Regions from separate parts of the Herbaspirillum sp. Her4 genome, predicted to be linked through region 4. Evidence: predicted binding sites of a transcription regulator. Region 4 holds the regulator's gene; each other region holds the start of a gene.
What was found. The regulator sigma-54, encoded in region 4, starts transcription at its own class of promoters, with help from an activator protein. The targets are predictions, from matches to a motif close to TGGCANGNAANCTGCTTT.
Positions count from the first base shown of each region.

Region 1: ACWFUC_RS08135 (ammonium transporter) is a predicted target of sigma-54. The motif match lies at 3,825-3,842, and genes of this name have one in related genera.
Region 2: urtA (urea ABC transporter substrate-binding protein) is a predicted target of sigma-54. The motif match lies at 2,010-2,027, and genes of this name have one in related genera.
Region 3: ACWFUC_RS11000 (CmpA/NrtA family ABC transporter substrate-binding protein) is a predicted target of sigma-54. The motif match lies at 3,810-3,827, and genes of this name have one in related genera.

Region 1 is NZ_CM176330.1:1,775,873-1,781,589, forward strand. Features, by position in the region: gene ACWFUC_RS08125 (hypothetical protein) at 23-778, opposite strand; one part of gene ACWFUC_RS08130 (IS3 family transposase) at 1,060-1,543, shown strand; one part of gene ACWFUC_RS08130 (IS3 family transposase) at 1,543-2,420, shown strand; gene ACWFUC_RS08135 (ammonium transporter) at 2,573-3,775, opposite strand; gene ACWFUC_RS08140 (alpha/beta fold hydrolase) at 4,008-4,802, opposite strand; gene ACWFUC_RS08145 (LysR family transcriptional regulator) at 4,914-5,717, shown strand, end outside.
Region 2 is NZ_CM176330.1:938,714-944,430, reverse strand. Features, by position in the region: gene urtB (urea ABC transporter permease subunit UrtB) at 1-457, opposite strand, end outside; gene urtA (urea ABC transporter substrate-binding protein) at 703-1,956, opposite strand; gene ACWFUC_RS04340 (ferritin-like domain-containing protein) at 2,392-3,219, opposite strand; gene ACWFUC_RS04335 (sensor domain-containing diguanylate cyclase) at 3,380-5,101, opposite strand; gene ACWFUC_RS04330 (ABC transporter substrate-binding protein) at 5,115-5,717, opposite strand, start outside.
Region 3 is NZ_CM176330.1:2,415,687-2,421,403, reverse strand. Features, by position in the region: gene ACWFUC_RS11015 (type IV pili methyl-accepting chemotaxis transducer N-terminal domain-containing protein) at 1-430, opposite strand, end outside; gene ACWFUC_RS11010 (ABC transporter ATP-binding protein) at 487-1,299, opposite strand; gene ntrB (nitrate ABC transporter permease) at 1,313-2,269, opposite strand; gene ACWFUC_RS11000 (CmpA/NrtA family ABC transporter substrate-binding protein) at 2,328-3,599, opposite strand; gene ACWFUC_RS10995 (DUF3309 family protein) at 4,182-4,340, shown strand; gene ACWFUC_RS10990 (hypothetical protein) at 4,567-4,965, shown strand; gene ACWFUC_RS10985 (YMGG-like glycine zipper-containing protein) at 5,083-5,298, opposite strand; gene ACWFUC_RS10980 (hypothetical protein) at 5,343-5,711, opposite strand.
Region 4 is NZ_CM176330.1:93,721-99,437, forward strand. Features, by position in the region: gene lptC (LPS export ABC transporter periplasmic protein LptC) at 1-414, shown strand, start outside; gene lptA (lipopolysaccharide transport periplasmic protein LptA) at 466-1,104, shown strand; gene lptB (LPS export ABC transporter ATP-binding protein) at 1,107-1,850, shown strand; gene ACWFUC_RS00415 (RNA polymerase factor sigma-54) at 1,968-3,458, shown strand; gene hpf (ribosome hibernation-promoting factor, HPF/YfiA family) at 3,611-3,973, shown strand; gene ACWFUC_RS00425 (hypothetical protein) at 4,036-4,182, opposite strand; gene grxD (Grx4 family monothiol glutaredoxin) at 4,344-4,655, shown strand; gene ACWFUC_RS00435 (UbiX family flavin prenyltransferase) at 4,678-5,280, shown strand; gene ACWFUC_RS00440 (SDR family oxidoreductase) at 5,369-5,717, opposite strand, start outside.

The DNA of each region.
Region 1 (5,717 bases), 1.7 Mb from region 4:
GCCTGAAATTTGCGCGAGCAGATCAATGTACTGGTGATGCTGCCAACTCTTCGGTCACGCGTTTATTCAAGGCACCGCCAGCCTGGTAGTTTTCGGTAATCAACTTGACGTGAGTTTTGAGTTCGGGAACATACCAGAACGCGTCGTACATTCTGCCGCTGGCCGACTGTTGCGTGCTGGCGTTTCGGCTGGCGGAAATGGCCACTGAACCAGCCTGGCTGCTGGTGACGGTGGAAGTGGCGACGGCGGCAGTCGGATTGAATTCCTTGCTCCATTCGCCTTCCATTTCCACTTTGATTGCATGGTAGGTACCAGCCGGTACTTTGATATCGACCCAGCCCAAGACCGTGTAATTTTTGGTGATGTGCTGCACCTTCGTGCGTGCATCAGGGTTGGCGGTATCGTATTCCACTTTCCAGGTCTTGCCCGGTTTGAGCGGGAAATCATAGGGACGATTGGTAACGGTATTCTTGCCATTGATGTTTTGCACTACGGCCCAGTCGGCATTGCGCAACAATTCCTTGGGTGGTAGATTGGAGTCTTCCGCCTTGGCGGAAATGACCATGGTCTTGCTGCCGGAACGGACAATGGCGACGTCCCATTTCTTGGTGGTAGAGCCGAGTATGCCTGCCGTGTTTTGTTCTTCGGTGGCTTGATAGACCCAGGCATCACCCTCCTGCAACGATGGCGCATCGGCAGTTCGGGCGTAACTGGCACTGGCGCACAGCAGAGATGCGCTGGCAGCAAAATAGCCGATGATGGGACGGGTTTTTATCATCGAGTATCCTCGTGAGGTCGTTGTTGTTGTGCAATTGGTGTCGCGCAGATGTATGCGGTCAATGCATTGATAGTGCTGTGATGGCAAAACAGCTGCAGCGATCATACGGCCTCTGGCTTTCAAGTCACTGACTGATCATTCTCATTCGGATCGGTGCATTGACCACTCCTTGAGAGAGGAAGATGGGGCCTGGCTGCAATCGATTTTCCATATGAAAAGGCCACCGAATGTGAACTGCACCCCAAAAGTTGGACACCGATCCAACCTTTGGGGTGTTTTTCATGGCGAAGTACGACACGAAGTTTAAATATGAAGTGGTCAGGCGCTGCTTGAAGGGCGGCAAAAGCGCCAGAGCGGCGGGTAAAGAATTCGGAATTGATCATGCAACTGTACACCGCTGGGTGCAGAGGTACCGGCACCATGGTCTCAATGGCCTGAACAAGAAGCACGAGTATTACAGCGCCGAATTCAAGCTTTCGGTATTGAAACGAATGAAGAAGGAAGGCTTGTCCTACCGGGAGGTAGAGGCGATGTTCAATCTTCGGGGAGTAAGCACGGTCAGCCGGTGGGAGCGTCTGTATCATGAGCATGGCTTGGATGGATTGAAACCCAAGCCGAGAGGACGCCCAAAGATGATGAAGCCTAAAATTCCCCCTAATCCACTCAAGACCAAAGCCGAGGATGCACGTACGCGGCAAGATTTACTCGATGAAATCGAGTATCTGCGCGCGGAGGTGGACTACCTAAAAAAGCGGAAGGCCTTGATTCAAGCAAAGCAAGCAGCTGCGCAAAAGTAGCGCGACTAGTGCAGGAATTGAGGCCACATCACAAGCTGTCGATTCTGTTGAGAATTACAGGATTGGCACGCAGCACCTTCTATTACCAAGTCCGGGCGCAGGCAGCCGACGATAAGTACGCTGCCGTGAAGACCCACATCTGCAAGGTTTATGAGCTCCACAAAGGCCGATACGGCTATCGGCGGATTACGACCACATTAAGAAAAGCTGGCGAAGTGATCAACCACAAAACCGTTCAGCGCCTGATGCTCCAACTTGGTTTGAAATCGCTAGTGAGGCCGAAGAAATACCGCTCGTATCGCGGCCCTGGCCATGTCAGTGTAGCGAACGTACTCCAACGGCAATTCAAGGCGGAGCGATTCGGGGAAAAATGGGTAACGGATGTGACGGAGTTCAACGTCAGCGGGGAAAAGCTCTATCTCTCGCCCGTCATGGACCTGTACAACGGCGAGATCGTGGCGTATCAGACAAGCCGTTCACCGCAGTTTCATCTGGTCAAGAGCATGCTCAAGAAAGCCATAGCAACCTTAAAGGGAGTAACCCGGCCGATGCTTCATTCCGATCAGGGGTGGCAGTACCAGATGCATGCTTATCGGCGTACCTTGGCGGAAACTGGCATCACACAGAGTATGTCGAGAAGGGGAAATTGCCTGGACAACGCGGCCATGGAAAGCTTCTTCGGCACACTCAAATCGGAGTGCTTTTACTTGCACAGATTCTCTTGTATTGACCAGTTGCAGACCGAGATCCGCAAGTACATCCATTACTATAACCATCACCGCATCAAGACCAAATTAAAAGGACTGAGTCCCGTGCAATACAGAACTCAGTCCTCTGGGCCTTAACCGGCTAATGACCGTCCAACTTTATGGGGTCAGTTCAAATGGTGGCCTTTTCAAAAGCGTCGACGCTTTGGTGATGGTAGTTTTATTTCAGTCCCGAGGAGTCCGATCGATTCGAATGGGCTCGCCAGATTTCATTGTTGCTTGTCACCGTCTTACCAACTGGTCTCCCTCTCCGCCGTAGAAGAAATCTTGTGAATGGCCAGATCCGCTCCTTCAAATTCCTGCTCCGGATCCAGCCGTATCCCGACAGCCTTCTTCAGCAAGCCATAGACGATCCATCCGCCCGCTGCCGCAATGGCGATTCCCATGATGCTGCCGATGAGCTGCGACATGAACGACACGCCACCGCGTCCGCCCAGTGCCTGCAAGCCGAAGATGCCGGCCGCCAGTCCGCCCCACAGGCCGCACAAGCCATGCAGCGGCCACACGCCCAGCACATCGTCGATCTTCCACTTGTTCTGGGTGCGGGTGAACATCCACACGAAAATCGCCCCCGCAATGCCGCCGGTAACCAGTGCACCCAGCGGATGCATCAGGTCCGAGCCCGCGCACACCGCCACCAGGCCGGCCAGCGGGCCATTGTAGGCGAAGCCGGGATCGTTGCGGCCCATCAGCAGCGCCACCAGCGTGCCGCCGGCCATGGCCATGAGCGAATTCATGGCGACCAGGCCATTCATCTTGTCCAAGGTCTGCGCGCTCATCACGTTGAAGCCGAACCAGCCCACCGTCAGAATCCACGCACCCAAGGCCAGGAAAGGAATGTTGGAGGGCGGATGCGCCGCCACCGCGCCTTCCTTGCTGTAGCGGCCACGGCGTGCGCCCAGCAGCAGGACCGCCGGCAGCGCGATCCAGCCACCCACCGCGTGGACCACGATGGAGCCGGCGAAGTCATGGAACTCGGCGCCGAAGGTGGCCGCCATCCAGGCTTGCACGCCCAGGTGCTGGTTCCACGCGATACCTTCGAAGAAGGGATAGACCAGACCCACCAGCACCGCCGTGGCGATCAGCTGCGGATTGAATTTGGAACGCTCGGCAATGCCGCCCGAGATGATCGCCGGGATGGCCGCCGCGAAGGTCAGCAGGAAGAAGAATTTCACCAGCTCGAAACCGCTGCGCTCGGCCAGCGTTTCGGCACCGGCAAAGAAGCTCACGCCATACGCCACGTAATAGCCGATAAAGAAGTAGACGATAGTCGATACAGCAAAGTCGGCCAGGATCTTCACCAGGGCATTGACCTGGTTCTTCTTGCGCACAGTCCCCAGTTCCAGGAAGGCAAAGCCGGCATGCATGGCCAGGATCATGATCGCCCCCAGCAAAATGAAGAGGGCGTCTGCGCCGTTTTTGTGATCGTCCACCAGAAAATCTCCCAAAAAGTGTGCAAGGAAATGCGTGAAAGCCACGACTAAAGCAATTTCCGTTCCATTTTGGTGAAAAATTCACAGTGCCTTGATTCGAAAAGATTTTTTCGGTGCGCCTGTACGATGTCAGGCGCCGATATGCACGAACTCCGTGCATATCGGTGCCGGGTAGCGAGGGTGGGCTGCAGTTTGGTGCGTTGGCTGCCAGGCCCTGTCTACCTATCGCTGCTTATGGCCGCTTCGGTTTGGCCAGCGCGTCAATGAAGCCTGCGATCTGCTGCGCCACCGCCTCCGGGTCTTCCAATGGTGACAAGTGGCCCACGCCGGGCAGGATGTGCAGTGCCGCCTGCGGAATGCGCGGCAAAAGCTCTGCCTGCAACGTCGCGACCCGGTCCACCTGGTCGTGCTCGCCCGAGATGACGAGCGTGGGCACGTCGATGATGGCCACCTCCGCGGTGATGTCCTCCGCCATCGCCACGTTGGGCCAGGCTTGCTTGGCCTGGGGCGCAGCCTGCAAGCTATCCTCGATGACCTGTGCACGGCGGGCCGCCGTCAGCGGTTGTGCTGTCAGCACATGATCGATCACGAACTCCACCGATTCGCGCGTCTGGTAGGCACCCACCAGCATGGCGCGCTGTTCAGCGGAGAGCAGCATGGGCGAAGGCGGGGACGGTGCCACCAGGATCAGCCCTTCGAGCCCGTGCGGCCGGCGCGAGGCCATCAGCTGCGCCACCTTGCCACCCATAGAGTGGCCGACCAGGACATAGCGCTGCAGTCCCAGCGCGGCAATGACACCCTCGGCATCGGCGGCCAGGTCGGCAATCCGGTAGCCCTCGGCCGGCGCATCAGAGCGGCCCCAGCCGCGATGGTCGGTGGCAACAATGCGGCAGCGGTGCGCAAGTCGCGCGGCTACCGCATCCCAGGCCCGCGACGAACCGCCGTAGTAATGCAGGAACACCAGCGCCAGTTCGCCGCTGCCCTGCTGGGCAACATGGATGCGCGTTCCGTTGGTTTCGATATGCATGTGTCTGCTCCTTTGTGAGGGGGAGAGTCAATGGTAGATTCCATGCGAAAAATTTATAATTGGCAAATTGTTAGTCACAGTCGACACTCAGATGATCGAATAGGGAACGGCATGGACAAACTGATGAGCCTCAATGTCTTCGTGGCCGCAGTGGAGGAGGGCAGTTTTGCCGGGGCCGCGCGTCGCTTCGCGCTGTCGCCGGCGATGGCGGGCAAGCACGTCAGCCAGGTCGAGGCGGAGCTGGGGGCGCGTCTGTTTCAGCGCACTACGCGCCGCCTGAGCCTCACCGATGTGGGCCGGACGTATTACGAGCGTTGCCGCCAGATCCTCGCTGCATTCGATGAGGCGAACCGCGAAGCGACTGCCGTGCAACGTAGCGCACGCGGCCTGCTGCGGGTGGCGGTGCCGGTGACTTTCGGCGCGATGCACCTGGGCCCGGTCGTTGCGCGCTATCTGGCGGATCACCCGGAGGTCAACGTCGAGGTCGTGCTCGGCGACCGCTATGTCGATCTGATCGATGCGGGCGTGGATGTGGCCATCCGCATCGGAAAGCTCGACGATCCTGCGCTGGTCACGCGCCGGTTGGCACCCTGCAGCATGATTGCCTGCGCCTCCCCCGGCCTGATCGCGCAGCATGGCCTGCCGGCCACGCCGGAAGCCTTGTCGCGCCTGCCGCGTCTGGCCTTCAGTGACGCGGTGTCTGCCGGAGACTGGACATTCATCGATGCGGCGGGAGAGGCACATCGCCTCGACGGACCCTGCCGTGTGACAGCCAACAACATGCAGATGCTTCTGGCTTGCGTGCTGGCGGGCGCGGGTGTGGCTTACGGGCCGGCCTTCGTTTTCGGTGAGCACATCAGGCAGGGACGGTTGATTGCATTGCTCCCGGATTACCGCGCCACTGCACTGGCTATC
Region 2 (5,717 bases), 840 kb from region 4:
TTTCGATCAGCGGGATCTGCGCCGGGTCGGCATTCTTGAGCAATTCACCGGCGGCGGCCAGGCGCTGGTCGCGCTGCGGTGAGAGCAGCTTCAGGCCCGAGAGCGCGCCATCGACAGCGCCGCGCAGGCGGTTGTTGACGGTGATGCCTTCGGCGTCATCGGGGGCCGGGCCGGTCTGGTCGGTGGCCGGATTGAATGCCTTGCCGGCGTCGTCGACGATGAGCACGTCACCGGCGGGGGTGACGTAGAGCGCGTCGCTGTTCAAGGCGTTGAGGATCTTGAGCGCGTCTTCATTGGCCAGCGCGGCAATCTGGTTGACGGCGTCGATGCGCGCGTCGGGGTCGTCTCCGCCAAGGGGCTTGAGCAGGGCCGGATCGATGGCTGCGAACGCCCCCAGGGCGTGGACGCAAAGCCAGGTCGCGAGCAGCCCGCGTAGGAACTGGATGGCTGGTTTCATGGTCGGTGTGCGCCTCGAAGCGCGGGCCGGTCAATGCGGTGGCCGGGGCGAGTCGTCGGGCGGTTTTCTTGTGGAGGGAGATGCATCGGGGCGGACGGAGCGCCTTCGATACGCCGCTGACGCGGCTACTCAGGGCGAACGGTCTGTAGATTGTGCAACAAAAACCCGTTCGGACTGAGTAGCCGCAGCGCGGCGTATCGAAGGCGCTCCGAAGAACGCCATGAACTACAACAGCAACCGCAAGCTTAGTTCTTCTGCTTGCTTTCGTTGCCCGGGATGTACGGGCTCCACGGTTGTGCGCGGATGGTGGTCTTGGTCTTGTAGACCACGTTGAACTGACCGTCCGCCTTGATTTCGCCGATCATGACGGGCTTGTGCAGGTGGTGGTTGGTCTTGTCCATTTCCAGCGTGTAGCCCGACGGTGCCTTGTAGGTCTGGCCACCCATGGCCGCGATCACCTTGTCGGTGTCGGTGGACTTGGCCTTTTCCACGGCCTGTGCCCACATGTGGATGCCGACGTAGGTGGCTTCCATCGGGTCGTTGGTCACGACGGTATCGGCGTTGGGCAGGTTCTTGGCCTTGGCGTATTCCTTCCACTTCTTGATGAAGGCGGTGTTGACCGGATTCTTCACCGATTCGAAGTAGTTCCAGGCGGCCAGGTGGCCCACCAGCGGCTTGGTATCGACACCGCGCAGTTCTTCTTCACCCACCGAGAATGCCACCACCGGCACGTCGGTCGCCTTCAGGCCGGCGTTGCCCAGTTCCTTGTAGAAGGGCACGTTGGAGTCGCCGTTGATGGTCGAGATCACGGCCGTCTTGCCACCTGCGGAGAACTTCTTGATGTTGGCCACGATGGTCTGGTAATCGGAGTGGCCGAACGGGGTGTAGACCTCGTCGATGTCGGAGTCCTTCACACCCTTGCTGTGCAGGAAGGCGCGCAGGATCTTGTTGGTGGTACGCGGATAGACGTAGTCGGTGCCCAGCAGCACGAAGCGCTTGGCGCCGCCGCCTTCCTTGGACATCAGGTATTCCACGGCGGGAATGGCTTGCTGGTTGGGGGCAGCGCCGGTGTAGAAGACGTTCTTCTCCAGTTCTTCACCTTCGTACTGCACCGGGTAGAACAGCAGGCTGTTCAGTTCCTTGAAGACCGGCAGCACCGACTTGCGCGACACCGAAGTCCAGCAGCCGAAGACCACCGAGACCTTGTCCTGGGAGATCAGCTGGCGGGCCTTTTCGGCGAACAGCGGCCAGTTCGAGGCGGGGTCGACCACCACCGGTTCGAGCTTCTTGCCCATCACGCCGCCGGCGGCGTTGATTTCGTCGATGGTCATCAGGGCCACGTCCTTGAGGGACGTTTCGGAAATTGCCATGGTGCCCGACAGCGAGTGCAGGATACCGACCTTGATGGTGTCGGCAGCGAAGGCCGACGGCAGCCAGGAGGATGCGGCCAGTGCGAATGCGCCCAGAGCGGTGGCTTTCAGTACGGTACGACGTGACATGTGGTGCTCCCTCGAGAAAAGTTTTGGAAGATTTTTTTCACTGCCCAGTCGCTTTAGCAGATTGCGTGCCAATGCCCCGCCAAGGGCCTGCGGGCTGCATCAAAGCGGGGCGGGGAGGGGCGCGGTGCGGGAAGAATGTTGTCAGGCACGCCAGGATTGCGCACCAAAGCCGAGCGCCATTGTCGACAGTCCCATGTCGCTGCGGCAACACTCACCAGCCTGGCGCTCGGCGATGCGCGATCTTGGTGCGCCGCGCAAAGCGCCATTGGAGGCGGGTTTGCGGCAGGTGGTTCAACTTCCTGAGGGGTGAGACGGATTGTTCACAATAGCGAGCACATCCTGAACGATGGGGCAGCAGCCGGCGTGATCCATTGCGGTGCCTGCCTGCCGCGTGGGCCGGAAGATGGTCCTGGCGGACCATCCTCCGGCGCCGGATCAGCGCAGCAGCACGTGCTGCATGAACTGGCGCAAGGGGAATTCGATCATGTTCTGCAGGGCCACCGGCAACTCCAGCGGCCGCATGATCATCTTGATGGTGGTTTCGGGCTTGAGATTGACGCGCACGGTACGGCTCATGCGCGAGGCCAGTTCCTTCACGCGTGCCGGATCGGCGGCCAGTTCCGGCTTGTACACCATCACCACGTGACGGATGGCGCAATCGGCGTCCTCGCTCTTCAGTTCCAGGGTGCGGCGGCTGAGGGTGCCGAAGACGCGCGAGCGGCCGATGTTTTCCTGGCGGCGATAGCGGCGGAAGTATTGGTAGAAATGCTTGTAGTGATTGACCTCGTCATTGGCGATGAGTCCGGCCAGGTGCTTCAGGACCGGCTCGTCGGTGGCCCGCGCCAGCGCGCGGTAGTAGGTGGAGGTGCCGGTCTCGACCACGCAGCGCGCGGCCAGCTCCTGGGCCCGTGTCGGTTCGAGCAGCTCGACCTTGCAGTATTGCGAATATTCGTCGAGGAAGCCCTGGTAGGCGCGCGGCCAGTCGAACTCCGGCCAGACATGCTCGACATAGGCGCGCAGGGCCGCGCCGTGCTGCAGCTCTTCCTGTTCCCACTGCTCGCGCAACCAGGTCTCGACCTCGGCATCGCCTTTGTAGAATTCCACCAGGTTGTGGGTGTAGAGGTCGGAACCGCTTTCGACGAAGGAAGCGCAGGCCACCAGGTAGAACAGGTCTTCATTCTGCCGCACCCGCTCGCGGTCGATGCGGTTCAGGTCGATGTCATCGATGGTCCAGTGTTTTTTTTCTTGGCGACTCGGGTTCATCTGCTATACCTCTCTTCTCAAAGTGATGGTGGGCATAGCGATATGATGCAGCGCGATGACATTGGTTCAGGGCCGCCGGCGGCGTCTTGACGCAACTTTGCAAAGCGTCGCGCGACGTCAGCATTTCGTCAGGTGAACCGGTCCGTGCGACTCTACCCGATCACAGGTTGCTGGTCGCGTCACTGCCCAGCACCACGCGGTTGCGGCCTTGGTACTTGGCGTGATACAGCGCCTGGTCGGCCACGCGAAGCAGTTGTTCGGCGCTGGTGTGCTCATCCGGCTGCAGCGAGGCCACGCCGATACTGGCCGTGATGTAGCCGAAGGGCGAATCGGCATGCGGCAGCTTGAGTTCGAAGATGGCCTGGCAGATGTGCTCGGCCTGCTGCAGGGCATGGGCGGTATCGCTCTCGGCGATGATGACGCAGAACTCCTCGCCGCCATAGCGCGCTACCAGGTCGGTAGCACGGCGCGAACTCTTCTGCAGCACGCGCGCCACGATGCGCAGGCATTCGTCCCCTGCCACGTGGCCGTAGCGGTCGTTGTATTTCTTGAAGTAATCCACGTCCAGCATCAGGAGCGCCAGCGCATGGCCCGAGCGCACCGAGCGCCGCAGCTCGCTGTCGAGTACCTCGTCGAAGCGACGCCGGTTGGCCACCCCGGTCAGGCCATCGGTGGCCGAGAGCGCTTCCAGCTTGCGGTTGGCCAGCTCCAGCTCGCGCGTGCGGCGGGCGACCTGGTCTTCCAGTTCTTCCTTGTTCTGCTGCAGCTTGCCGGCCATCTCGTTGAACTTGCGCGAGAGGATGGCGATCTCGTCGCCGCCGGCCTGTTCCACGCGCACCGTGGTATCGCCGCTGCCGGCTTCCTTCATGGCGCCCACCAGGCGCTGCAGGGGCACGCTGATACTGCGCGCGATCAGCGCCGAGAGGAACAGCGAAGCGGCAAAGCACAGCAGGCCGATGGCGATGATCTTGTCGCGCACCGAGCGGGTGTCGGCGTTGAGCTTGTCGCTTGGCGTGGCGCTGACTACCCACCACGAGGTGTGCGGCAACTGGGCGATGGCGGCGTAGTAGCGTGTCTTGTCAGCACGTGTATAGGCGATGAAATCGCTGGTGCGGCGTTGTCCCGCGCTGGCCGTGATGCCCTCCAGCAGGGCCGGGTCGGCGCTGCTGAAGCTGGTGTCGCGCCCCTGCACGACCACCGTGCCATCGCTCGCATCGACGATGAAGAGACTGGAGTCATAGCCCAGGTCCACGCCCTCGAAGATGCTGAAGAAGTAGCTCGGGCGCACGCCGATGAAGAGCACGCCGGCGCCGCGATTGTTGCCCGTGAAGCGGATCTCGCGCAGCATGGCCACGCTCTTCTGGCCATGGCCGCCGTTGTAGAGCGTCCACCAGCCGCGTCCGCCGAGGTCCGGCGCCTCCTCTGCCACGCGGGTGATGTTGCTGGCCAGCGGCGCAAAGATCTGCGGATCGATGACCTGGCGCTTGCGGTCCAGCAGGTATTTCTGGTTCACGTCCGGCAGCGAGCCATAGGTGTCCAGCAGTACGCGCGCCACCCCGCTGCGGGCCGCAGCACTGGTGGCTTCGTCGCCGCTGTAATAGTCGCCCAGCAGGCGCTGCAGCTTGTCGGAGAGCGCCAGCTCCTCGCTGGTGTCCTCGATCTTTTCCATGCGCAGCATCAGGTTCTGCGAGATCTGCTTGACCACCTGGACCGAGTAGGTGCGTACCTTCTCCTGGGTGGCACGGGTGGTTTCGCGATAGGCCAGCAGACCTGAGATCACCAGCGGCACCAGCGAGACCAGGATGAAGGAATTGATGAGCCGGTAGCGGATTTCGATCTTGCGCAGGAAACCCAGCCAGAAAAAGTCGAGCCGTTTTTTCATCGAACGCGCTCCCTTACCTGGCCGACAGGCGTGCCTGTTCGGTGATGGAATCCTGCAGCAGGCGCGCGGCCCGCGCCGGGGTCTGGCTGCCCGACAGCACGGCCTGCAGGAGCGGATGCAGGACCTCGATGGTATTGACCGGCAGCACCGAGTAATACAGTCCCGGGGCATTGCTGGCGGCGGCATCGCGCGTCATCTGGTCGACCAGCGCGAAGAGCGCGGGATCGCCTTTCACATCGGCCGCGATCACGCGGAACGGCGGAATGTTCTGCCGCTTGGCTTGCCAGATCGGCATCCCCGGACCGTAGAGGAAGTCCAGGAACTGCACCGCCGCCTGCCGTTGCCGCGCGCCGCTGTGCTGGGCCACTGCAAAGCCGGTCTCGCTGCCCAGCACCGGTTTGAGCGGCTGGCCCTTGTCATTCCATGGCGGCACGAACACGCCTACCCGCATGCCGCGCGCATTCATCAGCGTGCCGGCGGCCCAGCTGCCCTGGAAGGTCATCGCTGCGCGGCCTTCGGCGAACTGGCGCAGGGCCGTGTCGTAGCCGGCGCGCAGACAGTCGGCCTGCACCATCTTCTGCTCCACCAGCGTGCGCAGGCGCGCAAAGATGGCCGC
Region 3 (5,717 bases), 2.3 Mb from region 4:
CGGCCAGCAGCGGCGTGGTTTCCTGCACCAGCTGTTCCAGCAGGGCCGGACCGGTCTTGAGCTTGTCCTCGATGGCATTGAGCGCACGTTGCGCCAGTTCGGCAAAACTGGTGATGCGCGCATCGCCCCGGCTGCGTCCGAAATACACCTCTTCCAGCTCCGGGCAGAATACGCCGGGCAAGTCCCCGGAGCGCTTGAGCAAGGCCGCATGGGCGCTGCGGAACAGTCCCAATGCCTCGCGCGCAGTGGCACAAGCCCCCTGCTGGCCCTGTGCTGCGAGCACCGCGTACAACACCAAGCGCTGCGACGTGAAGCGGCGGCGGCCAGAGAGATTGATCAGGGCACCAAACACTTCGCCCGAAAGCGGAACGATTGCGGACTCCTCAGCGCCCTCAACAGGGGCCTCCTCGATGACAGCCAGGCTGCTCATGGACATCTCCTTCAATTGCATTGGACAGGTGGCCGGCAGAAGGGTCTGACGCGGGCTTACGCCGCTTCCCGCGCCGGATGCGCCTGCTTGCGATACAGGAACTCCAGCACCGCCGTGCGATAGGCACCATACTGCGCATCCTGCGCCAGCGAGACACGGTCACGCGGACGCGGCAGCTTCACTTCCACGATCTCGCCAATGGTGGCAGCGGGACCATTGGTCATCATCACGATGCGGTCCGACAGCAGCACCGCCTCATCCACATCGTGGGTCACCATCACCACCGTCGATTCAGTCTTGGCCACGATCTTCAACAACTCATCCTGCAGGTGCGCACGGGTCAGTGCATCGAGTGCGCCGAAGGGTTCATCCATCAGCAGGACCTTGGGCTCCATCGCCAGCGCGCGGGCAATGCCGACGCGCTGCTTCATGCCGCCGGAGATCTCATTGGGCCGCTTGCTCTCGGCCGCCGTCAGGCCGACCAAGGCCAGCGCGGCGCGCGTGCGGTCACGCAGCTGGGTGCGATTTTCGCTGGCACCGAACACCCGCTCCACACCGAGATAGATGTTTTCATAGCAGGTCAGCCACGGCAGCAGCGAGTGGTTCTGGAACACCACTGCACGCTCCGGGGCCGGACCACCGATCTCGCGATTGGCACACAGCAGTACGCCATCACTGGGCTTGAGCAGGCCCGCAATCAGGTTCAGCAAGGTCGACTTGCCGCAGCCGGAGTGGCCGATCAAGGTGACGAACTCGCCCTTGGCCACCGTCAGGTTGATCTCGCGCAGTGCATGGAAGACGCCCTTCCTGGTGTGGAACACCATCTCCACACCGTGGATGTCGATGAACTTGCCGTTGATGTTGTCCATGATCCTGCCCTCCTCAGTTGTTGACCTGCTCGTAGGTGAACGCCTTGGCCAGCGCCACCAGCAATTGTTCCAGCACCAGCCCGACCACCCCGATGACGACGATGGCGATGATGATGTGCGGCACGTTCAGGTTGTTCCATTCATCCCAGACCCAGAAGCCGATGCCGACGCCGCCGGTCAGCATCTCGGCGGCCACGATCACCAGCCACGCAGTACCGATGGAAAGGCGCACGCCGGTCAGCATGTAGGGCAATACCGAAGGGAAGAGGATCTTGGTCAGCACCTTCCATTCGGAGAGATTGAGCACGCGCGCCACGTTCATGTAATCCTGCGGCACGCGCTGCACACCGACGGCCGTGTTGATGATCATCGGCCAGATCGAGCAGATGAAGATCGACCAGATCGCCGCCGGATTGGCCGACTTGAACACCAAGAGGCCAATGGGCAGCCAGGCCAGCGGCGAGACCGGACGCAGCAGGCTGATGATGGGGCCGAACATGCGCGAGAGGAATTCCACGCGGCCAATCGCAAAGCCCAGCGGAATGCCCACCAGCGCCGCCAGTCCGAAGCCCATGCCGACCCGCTGCAGCGAAGCCAGCACGTTCCAGCCTATGCCCTGGTCGTTGGGACTGTTGCGGTAGAAGGGATCGGAAAACATCACGCCCGCTTCCTTCAGGGTCACCCATGGCGTGGGGAAGCTGGCGGTCTTCAAGGCGATGATCTGCCAGACCAGCACCAGCAGCGCCACCCCCAGCAGGGGCGGCACCACGCGCATGAAGAGGCCGCCCGCAATGATCTTCTTGCGCAGGCTGCGCGCTTTCACGCTGCCGGCAGCGCTGGCGGCGGGTGCCACCTGCGCTTCGTTGGCGGCGGCTGCACGCACCGGCTCGCTGGCAGCAGACACGCCGGCGTGGCCGTTGCCAGCGGGCTTGGCGTTCTCACCCATGATGCTCTCTGCGACTGCACTCATCATCTTCCCCTTGCTCTAAGCACTTCACCTTGATGGACACGGCGCAGGCCGCACCCGCTTACACCTTGATCTTGAACGCCTGCGCGTAGGCCGCCGGATTCTTGCCGTCCCACACCGTGCCGTCCATCAATTTGGAACTGCGCATGACCTCCTTGGGCAGCGGTGTCTTGGTCATGGCGGCAGCGTCCTTGTAGAGATCGATCTGGTTGACCGACTTGGCCACGGCGAGGTAATCCGGATCACTCTTCAACAGGCCCCAGCGGCGGTGCTGGGTCATGAACCACATGCCATCGGAGAGGAAGGGGAAGTTGACCTGGCCTTCGTCGTAAAACTTCATGTAGTTGGGATCGTCCCAGGTCTTGCCCAGGCCGTTCTGGTAGCGCCCGAGGATGCGCTGGTCGATCACGTCCTTGCTGGTGTTCACATAGGATTTGTCGGCGATCACCTCGGCCATCTTGTTCTTGTTGGCCAGCGAGGCATCGATCCACTTGCTGGCCTCCAGGATGGCGGCCATCATGGCGCGACAGGTGTTGGGGTACTTCTGCACGAACTCCAGCGAAGTGCCCAGCACCTTCTCGGGATGGTCCTTCCAGATGTCCTGGGTGGTGATGGCGGTGATGCCCACGCCATCGACGATGGCGCGATGGCCCCAGGGCTCGCCCACGCAGAAGCCATCCATGTTGCCCACCCGCATGTTGGCCACCATCTGCGGCGGCGGGACCGTAATCACCTTGGCATCCTTCATCGGATTGATGCCGTTGGCGGCCAGCCAGTAATACAGCCACATCGCGTGGGTGCCGGTCGGGAAGGTCTGTGCGAAGGTGTATTCGCGCTTGTCGGTCTGCATCAGCTTGTAGAGCGATGCGCCATCGACCGCCCCCTTGTCGGCCAGCTTTTTGGACAAGGTGATGGCCTGGCCGTTATGGTTCAGGCCCATCAGCACCGCCATGTCCTTCTTCTGGCCGCCGATGCCCAGTTGCACGCCATAGATCAGGCCATATAGCACGTGGGCCGCGTCCAGTTCGCCGTTGGTGAGCTTGTCGCGCACGCCGGCCCAGGAGGCTTCCTTGCTGGGGACGATCTTGATGCCGTACTTCTTGTCGAAACCCAGCACCGAGGCCATCACCACCGAGGCGCAATCGGTCAGGGGGATGAAGCCGATCTTGACTTCTTCCTTTTCCGGCTTGTCCGAGCCGGCCGCCCAAGCACCGCCCGGGAGCATGCCCAGCATGCCACTGCCGGCGGCCAGTGCACCGCCCTGCAGGAGCGTGCGGCGCTTGCCGTCCACCCTGTCCGCTGCCTTGAGCGCGCTGTCCTGTGCATCCTGCATGCCGCTGCCGAGCGCGCCTGTCTTGCCTGCCTGACCTTTGGATTCCATAGCACCATTCCCCTTGCGTTGCGATTTGAAGAAAGCCCAAACAAAAAAGGCGTGTTCCGACATGGATGACCCATACCGGAAGACGCCTTTGTCCTGGACGGCGCGACCGCCATTGGCCACACCTTCACGTTGCTTGCGCATTGCTGCGCTTGTGCATCAGCTTCAGCAAAGAGCGTGCCAGAACCGCGACGCACCTCGGAAAGCCGCATGGGAACTGCGTTGCAAGGGAACACGATGATATCCGCAGCGGCAGGAGGAGGACCTCGCGGCGCGATCAAATCGGGCGGGATCCGCACTTCGGTTGTGCCTTGCACCAAGTTGGCAGCGATTTGTCAGGGTCGCAACGATGGCCTGCGCTGGCCAAGCCGGGGGCGCGGCCACCTACTCACGCTTGCCGGATTTTCCTACAGCACATTGCGATGGGCGCTGATCGTGCGGCGGACCGGCTGACCCTAAGATGACCCCAGCTTTACGAATCACCCGGCGCTTGCACCCTGGCGGGCAAGAACGAACTCAATAACAAAGGAGAAATCCATGACCCTCGGCACCATCCTGCTCATCGTCCTGATCCTGATCCTGCTCGGCGTCATCCCCGCTTGGCCGCACAGCCGCAGCTGGGGCTATGGTCCCAGCGGTATCGCTGGCACCATCGTCATCATCCTGCTGATCCTGCTGCTGCTCGGCAAGATATAAGGCGGGGCGGCAGCCGGCCTGTGCGGTCCGGCTGCCCTGGCCCCAGCCTTCGGACGCTCCCTTCCCTCCCGCAAGCCTGATACCATCCGGTGGCGGACGGGAAAACGGCGCGGACGGTGCCTGTCACCGTCCGCGCCGTTTGCTTGTGGACGCCGCCCCGCCCCGCCGGGGCAAGCTCACGCGCATGGCTTTCCCTGCTCCCGTACCGTGATGAGGCTGACATCAGATGAACAATAAATTCCTCGCTTCTCCCCTGCCCGCTCTCCTGGCGGCCCTGAGCCTGCTTTGCGCGGCCGCCGCGCACGCTGCTGAAGAAGATGTCAGCAAGGCCGATCCCCAGCGCTGGTACCAGGATGACAACAGCGCCAAAGGCCGGCTGCAAAACCTGAACAAGGAAACGGCGGCCGCCTATGCCGAGGCGCTGCAGGGCTGCCGCAGCCTACGCGGGAAGGATGCTGCAGCCTGCCGCAAGCAAGCCGCCGACGCCAGGTCGCAGGATGCTGCGCGGGCACAGCGCATCTTCAAGGACTACCAGGGCGGCGAACCCGTTGCGGTATCCGTCAAGGGTGACCCCAAACAGATGCACAATCACCACAAGCACGGCAGCCACCCGGCTCCGAAATAAACTGGCTCCCTCCACTGCCTGAATGCAACAACGCCGCAACAGGTCACCCTGTCGCGGCGTTGTGGTGGGCCGCTCCTCAGCGCGAGGAGCGGCGGCCGGGATCAGCCGACCAGCGAATTACTTGCCGACCTGATTGCCGATGACGCCACCGACGGCGGCACCACCCACGGTCCCGATGGCGCTGCCACCGGTGAGGACTGCACCACCGACGGCACCGGCACCTGCGCCGATGGCGGTGTTCTTGTCTTGCTGGGTCATGCCGCTGCAGCCGGTCAGGGCGGCAAAGGCACAGATGGCTACCGAGGTCACTGCCAGTTTTTGCATGGTCTTCATGATGACTCCTTCCTCTTTGTCGAATAGGGGAATACGGCCGCCGATCAGGTCGACGGACGCATGATCACGCGCGGCGCCTTGGGCTGTTGTGCGTGATCACGATAAACCGGTGCGCTGGGCGCAGCCTTGGCCGGTTCGCGTTGCGCTGCCGGATCCTTGCCATCGGCGCGTGCGCCAAACAGCAGTACGGCGTTCTGGAGGGACTTGGAGCGCTTGCTCTCGGCCATGTCCATGTAGCGGAATTTCTTCTGCCCCAGCTTGTGCAGACGCGCTGCATCCACCGGCATGTGACGGTCCATCGTGGAAGCCGACCAGCGCGATGCGCTGTCGACGGCTTGCGGAGTTTCTGCGAAAGCGTGAGAGGCGAAAGCCGAAGCGGCTGCCAGCATGCAAATACCGACTGTTTTTTTCATGGTCGT
Region 4 (5,717 bases):
CCGACCGGTCTGCCGCGCTATGACGTTGCGGGAACGAAGATGGTGCACTACCCCACGGATGACTCCTTCGAGATCACCAAGCCGGTGGTGCACAACCTGGACCAGAACCAGGCACCGATGGAGCTCTACTCGGATACCGCGCGCGTCACCGACGACCAGACACAGATCCACATGTACGGCAACGCCAATGCCATCCGCGCGCCCTACAAGGGCCGCGAGCAGATGCACCTGGTCTCGGAATACCTGCTGCTGTTGCCTGACGATGAAATCGTCAAGACCGACAAGCCGGTGGCCATGACCATGGGCACCACGCGCCTGAACGGCGTGGGCATGGTGGCCAACAATGCGACCCAGGTGGTGCAGCTGTTCGGCAATGTCCGCGGCTATTACGAGCCCACTCCGAAGAAACGCTAAGCCGGATGACTCCGGGATAAAAACGCCAAGAACCGATCAGACAGGAACCCAATGAAACGCTCATTCTTACTGCCGATGCTGATGCTGGCTGCCGTGTGCGGCGTGGCCAACGCCGAGAAGGCGGACTCCACCAAGCCGACCAACATCGAGGCAGACCAGATGGTCTACGATGACGTGCGCCAGGTGAAGACCTTTACCGGCAACGTGGTCATGACCCGCGGCACGCTGATCATCAAGGCCGGCCGCGTGGTATTGACGACCGACCAGTACGGTTATGAAAATGCGGTGCTGTATGCGGCCCCGGGCGCGCTGGCCAACTTCCGCCAGAAGCGTGACGGCGGTCCCAACCTGTGGATCGAAGGCCAGGCCGAGCGCATCGAGTATTCGGAGCAGACCGAAATCTCCAAGCTGTTCCAGCGCGCGCACATCCAGCGCATGGACGGCGATCGCATCACCGATGAAGTCAACGGCGAATTCATCTCCTACGACAGCCGCGCCGAATTCTATTCCGTGAACAACACCGCCACCGGCGAGAGCAAGCCGGGCGCAGGCCGCATCACTGCGGTGATCCAGCCCAAGAATCCGCCGCCGGCAGGCAGCACCGCGCCGGCCACCCCGTCGGCCCAGCCCGCGGGCAAGAACAACGCCGCGCAGCCTGCAACGCGTCGCGACAGCGGAAAGGATCAGTAACGATGGCAGTCAGCTCGCTGGTCGTTCGCGGCCTGAAGAAAAGTTATGGCGCGCGCCAGGTAGTGCGCGATGTCTCGATGGAATTGCGCAGCGGCGAGGTGGTCGGCCTGCTCGGCCCCAATGGGGCCGGCAAGACCACCTCGTTCTACATGATCGTGGGACTGGTGCCTTCCGATGGTGGCGAGATCGACCTCGATGGCGCGTCCATTTCGCGCATGCCGATCCACAAGCGTGCCACCATGGGCTTGTCCTACCTGCCGCAGGAAGCCTCGGTATTCCGCAAGCTGACGGTGGAAGACAATATCCGCGCCGTGCTGGAACTGCGCCGGGAAGAGGGCAAGCCGCTCTCGCGCGATGAAATCGAAGGCCGCCTCAACAACCTGCTGCACGAATTGCAGATCGAGAAGCTGCGCGAAAGCCAGGCGCTGTCGCTCTCGGGCGGTGAACGCCGGCGCGTCGAGATCGCCCGCGCACTGGCCACCGATCCGCGCTTCGTGCTGCTGGATGAACCGTTCGCCGGTATCGACCCGATTGCCGTGATCGAGATTCAGCGCATCGTGCGCTTCCTGAAGGAACGCGGCATCGGCGTGCTGATCACCGACCACAACGTGCGCGAAACGCTGGGCATCTGTGATCGCGCCTACATCATCAACCAGGGCACGGTGCTGGCCAGCGGCAATCCGGAAGAGATCATCGCCAACGAGTCGGTGCGCCGCGTGTATCTGGGCGAGCATTTCCGCATGTAAGCGGTGCAGTCGGCTTGCCCGATACGCTTGAAGAAATACAGAGTGCGCATCACGTAATACGCAATACGCAACGACCGGCAGAGCAACCAGCGGGCCACGCCGCTTTCAGAAAGACAGATGAAACAGTCGCTCCAGTTACGTACCTCGCAGCACCTCGCATTGACGCCGCAACTGCAGCAGTCGATCAGACTGTTGCAACTGTCGACGCTGGAACTGCACCAGGAACTGGAACAGATCCTCTCCGACAATCCCCTGCTGGAACGCCTCGACGACGCGCTCGACAATTCGGTACGTCTGCTGGCCGATGGCGCGGTCTCCAGTTCGCCCTCCAGCGGCGTTGCCGAAACCAGTCACGAAGGCAGCGGCGAAGCGGCCCCGGCCGCCAGCGATGGCGATTCCAGCTTCGACTACCAGGACAACGCGCCGGAAGCCGGTGTCACGGGGGATGCCGACTGGAGCTTCGACGACGTCGCGCGCAGCGGCAAGTCGCCAGACGATGACGATGCCCGTCCACAACTCGAAGCGCACGAACTGACCCTGCGCGAACACCTGCTGGAACAGATCCGCGTGACCGCACGCACCCTGCGTGATCGTGCGCTGCTGGAACTGCTCACCGATGCGCTCGACGAGAGCGGCTATCTGGAAGAGCCGCTGGAAGACATCCACGCGCGCCTGCCCGAAGAGCTGGGCATCGACATGGAAGAGCTGTCGATTTCGCTCAAGCTGCTGCAGAGCCTGGACCCGGCGGGTGTCGGTGCGCGCAGTGCCGGCGAATGCCTGGCCCTGCAGATCCGCCGCCTGCCCAAGATTCCCTTCGTGACGCGCAAGCTGGCCTTGAGGATCGTGGAGGATTACCTGCCGCTGTTTGCACAACGCGATTTCAACAAGATCAAGAAGGCACTGGATTGCGATGACGAAGACCTGCGTGAAGCGCAGGCCGTGATCCGCCAGTGCCGTCCGCATCCGGGTGCGGAATTCGCGCGTGATGCCTCGGACTATGTGGTGCCGGACGTGATTGTCAAGCAGACAAAGAACGGCTGGCAGGTCATGCTCAACCATGAGGTCATGCCCAAGCTGCGCGTCAATGCGATGTATGCCAGTGCATTGAAGCAAGCCAAGGGAGAAGGTTCGCTGTCGTCGCAGTTGCAGGAAGCCAAGTGGCTCATCAAGAACATGCGGCAACGTTTCGATACAATTTTGCGCGTCGCGCAGGCTATTGTGGAACGTCAAAGAAACTTCTTTTCACATGGGGCAGTCGCCATGCGCCCCCTTGTGCTGCGTGAAATTGCTGATACACTGGGTCTACACGAGAGCACCATCTCTCGCGTGACGACTCAGAAATACATGCTCACTCCGCATGGAATGTTTGAGTTGAAATACTTCTTCGGTAGCCATGTCGCGACTGAAACCGGAGGTGAAGCATCCTCCACCGCGATACGGGCGCTGATCAAACAGTTGATAGGAGCCGAGAACCCGCAGACCCCATTATCCGATAGCAAGATTGCGGATATGCTGGCAGAACAAGGCATGGTGGTCGCGCGACGCACAGTCGCCAAATACCGCGAAGTGTTGAAGATTCCGCCGGTCAATCTCCGCAAGTCCCTCTGAGTTTTTCCTCAGTTTTTCTGCAGTACCGTTGCTGTGTTCAGGCAAGCATCCGACTGATGCCCGCGCCATCCGACACGAAGACCGTGCCCGTGGTACAGCTGCAGCAGGATCGATTGCACGAACCTCCAGTGACTTCACGATAGGAGTCTTGTATGAATCTGACCATCAGTGGACACCACCTCGAACTGACCCCCGCCATCCGGGAATACGTGCAAAGCAAGCTCTCGCGTATCAAGCGCCATTTCGACAACGTGATCGACGTCAGCGTGATCCTGAGCGTAGATAAACTCACAGAAAAGGAAAAGCGCCAAAAAGCGGAAATCAACGTCCACATCAAGGGGAAGGATCTACATGCGGAAAGCATCGCACACGACCTCTACGCTGCCATTGACACGCTGATCGACAAGCTCGATCGCCAGGTCATCAAGCACAAGGACAAGTTGCAGGAGCATCACTCCATGGCCAAGCGCCTGCCGGACGAAACGCCGGAGGATGCGGTGGCCGGAGCGGCATAAGCCAGGACACCCTCGGCAAGCCACCTCGCAGCCGCAAGGCTGCTGAGAAAGCCAGCCGAATTTCATGAGGAAGGGGCGCGCAAGCGCCCTTTTTCATTTGCGGCCGCCGAACTGGCCAAGCCTGTGGAAAAGATATAAATCATTGCGTAAAGCAACTTTTCCACCGCCGCTGCTGACGATGATGCAAGGGACGGCTTGAATGTCTTCACGGCACCCTCATCTTCGACACAAGAATTTGCATACGATATAAATCATTTCCTCGATGCAATTTTTTGCCCGTTCAGACAGGCCACCAGCATGCAGGCGATTTCAACGCGCCCGCCGGCTTTTCCCTATAATGTCGGGCAATCCCATTTTTAAAGGCACAGCCATGAGCGACGTCCAATCCTGGATCAAAGAAACCGTGACCCAAAACCCCGTGGTGCTGTTCATGAAGGGCACTGCACAGTTCCCCCAATGCGGCTTTTCCGGCAAGGCCATCCAGCTGCTGAAGGCCAGCGGTGCCGAGAACATCGTCACCGTCAACGTGCTGGAAAGCCCGGACGTGCGCCAGGGCATCAAGGAATACTCGAACTGGCCGACCATTCCTCAGCTGTACGTGAAGGGTGAATTCGTCGGCGGCTCCGACATCATGACCGAGATGTACGAGTCCGGCGAACTGCAGACCCTGATCAAGGGCTGAGTTTTACTTGCCTGACTGACTCATGAGCAGTTCTTCCAGCCAGCCGCGCCAGCGCCTGATCGTTGCGATCACCGGTGCCACCGGTGCCATCTATGGCGTGCGGCTGCTGGAGCATCTGCGCAAGCATGGCCAGGTGGAAACGCACCTGATGGTGTCCGAAGCGGGTGTACTCAACCTGCATCAGGAACTGGACATGCGGCGCAAGGATGTAGAAGCGCTGGCCGATGTGGTGCACAACGTGCGCGATGTCGGCGCCTGCATCGCCAGCGGCTCCTTCGCCTCCACCGGCATGGTGGTGGCGCCCTGTTCGATGAAGACCCTGGCCGCCGTGGCGCATGGTCTGTCCGACAACCTCATCACCCGCGCAGCGGATGTGGTGCTCAAGGAACGCCGCCGGCTGGTGCTGATGGTGCGTGAGACCCCGTTCAATCTGGCCCATCTGCGCAACATGACATCCGTCACCGAAATGGGCGGCGTGATCTTCCCGCCCCTGCCCGGCTTCTACCAGCGCCCTGCTTCCATGGAAGAGATGGTGGACCACACGCTGGGACGCGTGCTGGACATGTTCGGGATTTCAATGCAGTTGACGCCGGAGTGGAAGGGCATGAAGGGCGGGACTGAGTGATGCGTTAACCCTTATCACGTTCGGGCAAAGAAAATTGGCCGCAGCTCATCACTGCGGCCATTTCTTCATCTGGCGAATATAAACCGGCTCACCCCCGCCCGATATACGGCATCTTGGTCGCCATCACCGTCATGAACTGCACATTGGCCTCCAGCGGCAGGCTGTCCATGTAGAGGATGGCACGGGCCACGTGTTCGGCATCCATGGTCGGTTCGACCTTGGTCGAGCCATCAGCCTGGAGCGTGCCCTTCTTCATGAGCGTAGTCATGTCGGTGGAGGCATTGCCGATATCGATCTGCCCGCAGGCGATGTCATAGGCGCGGCCATCCAGCGAGGTGGCCTTGGTCAGCCCCGTAATGGCATGCTTGGTGGCGGTATAGGAGGCCGAGAACGGGCGCGGTGCATGCGCCGAGATCGAGCCGTTGTTGATGATGCGC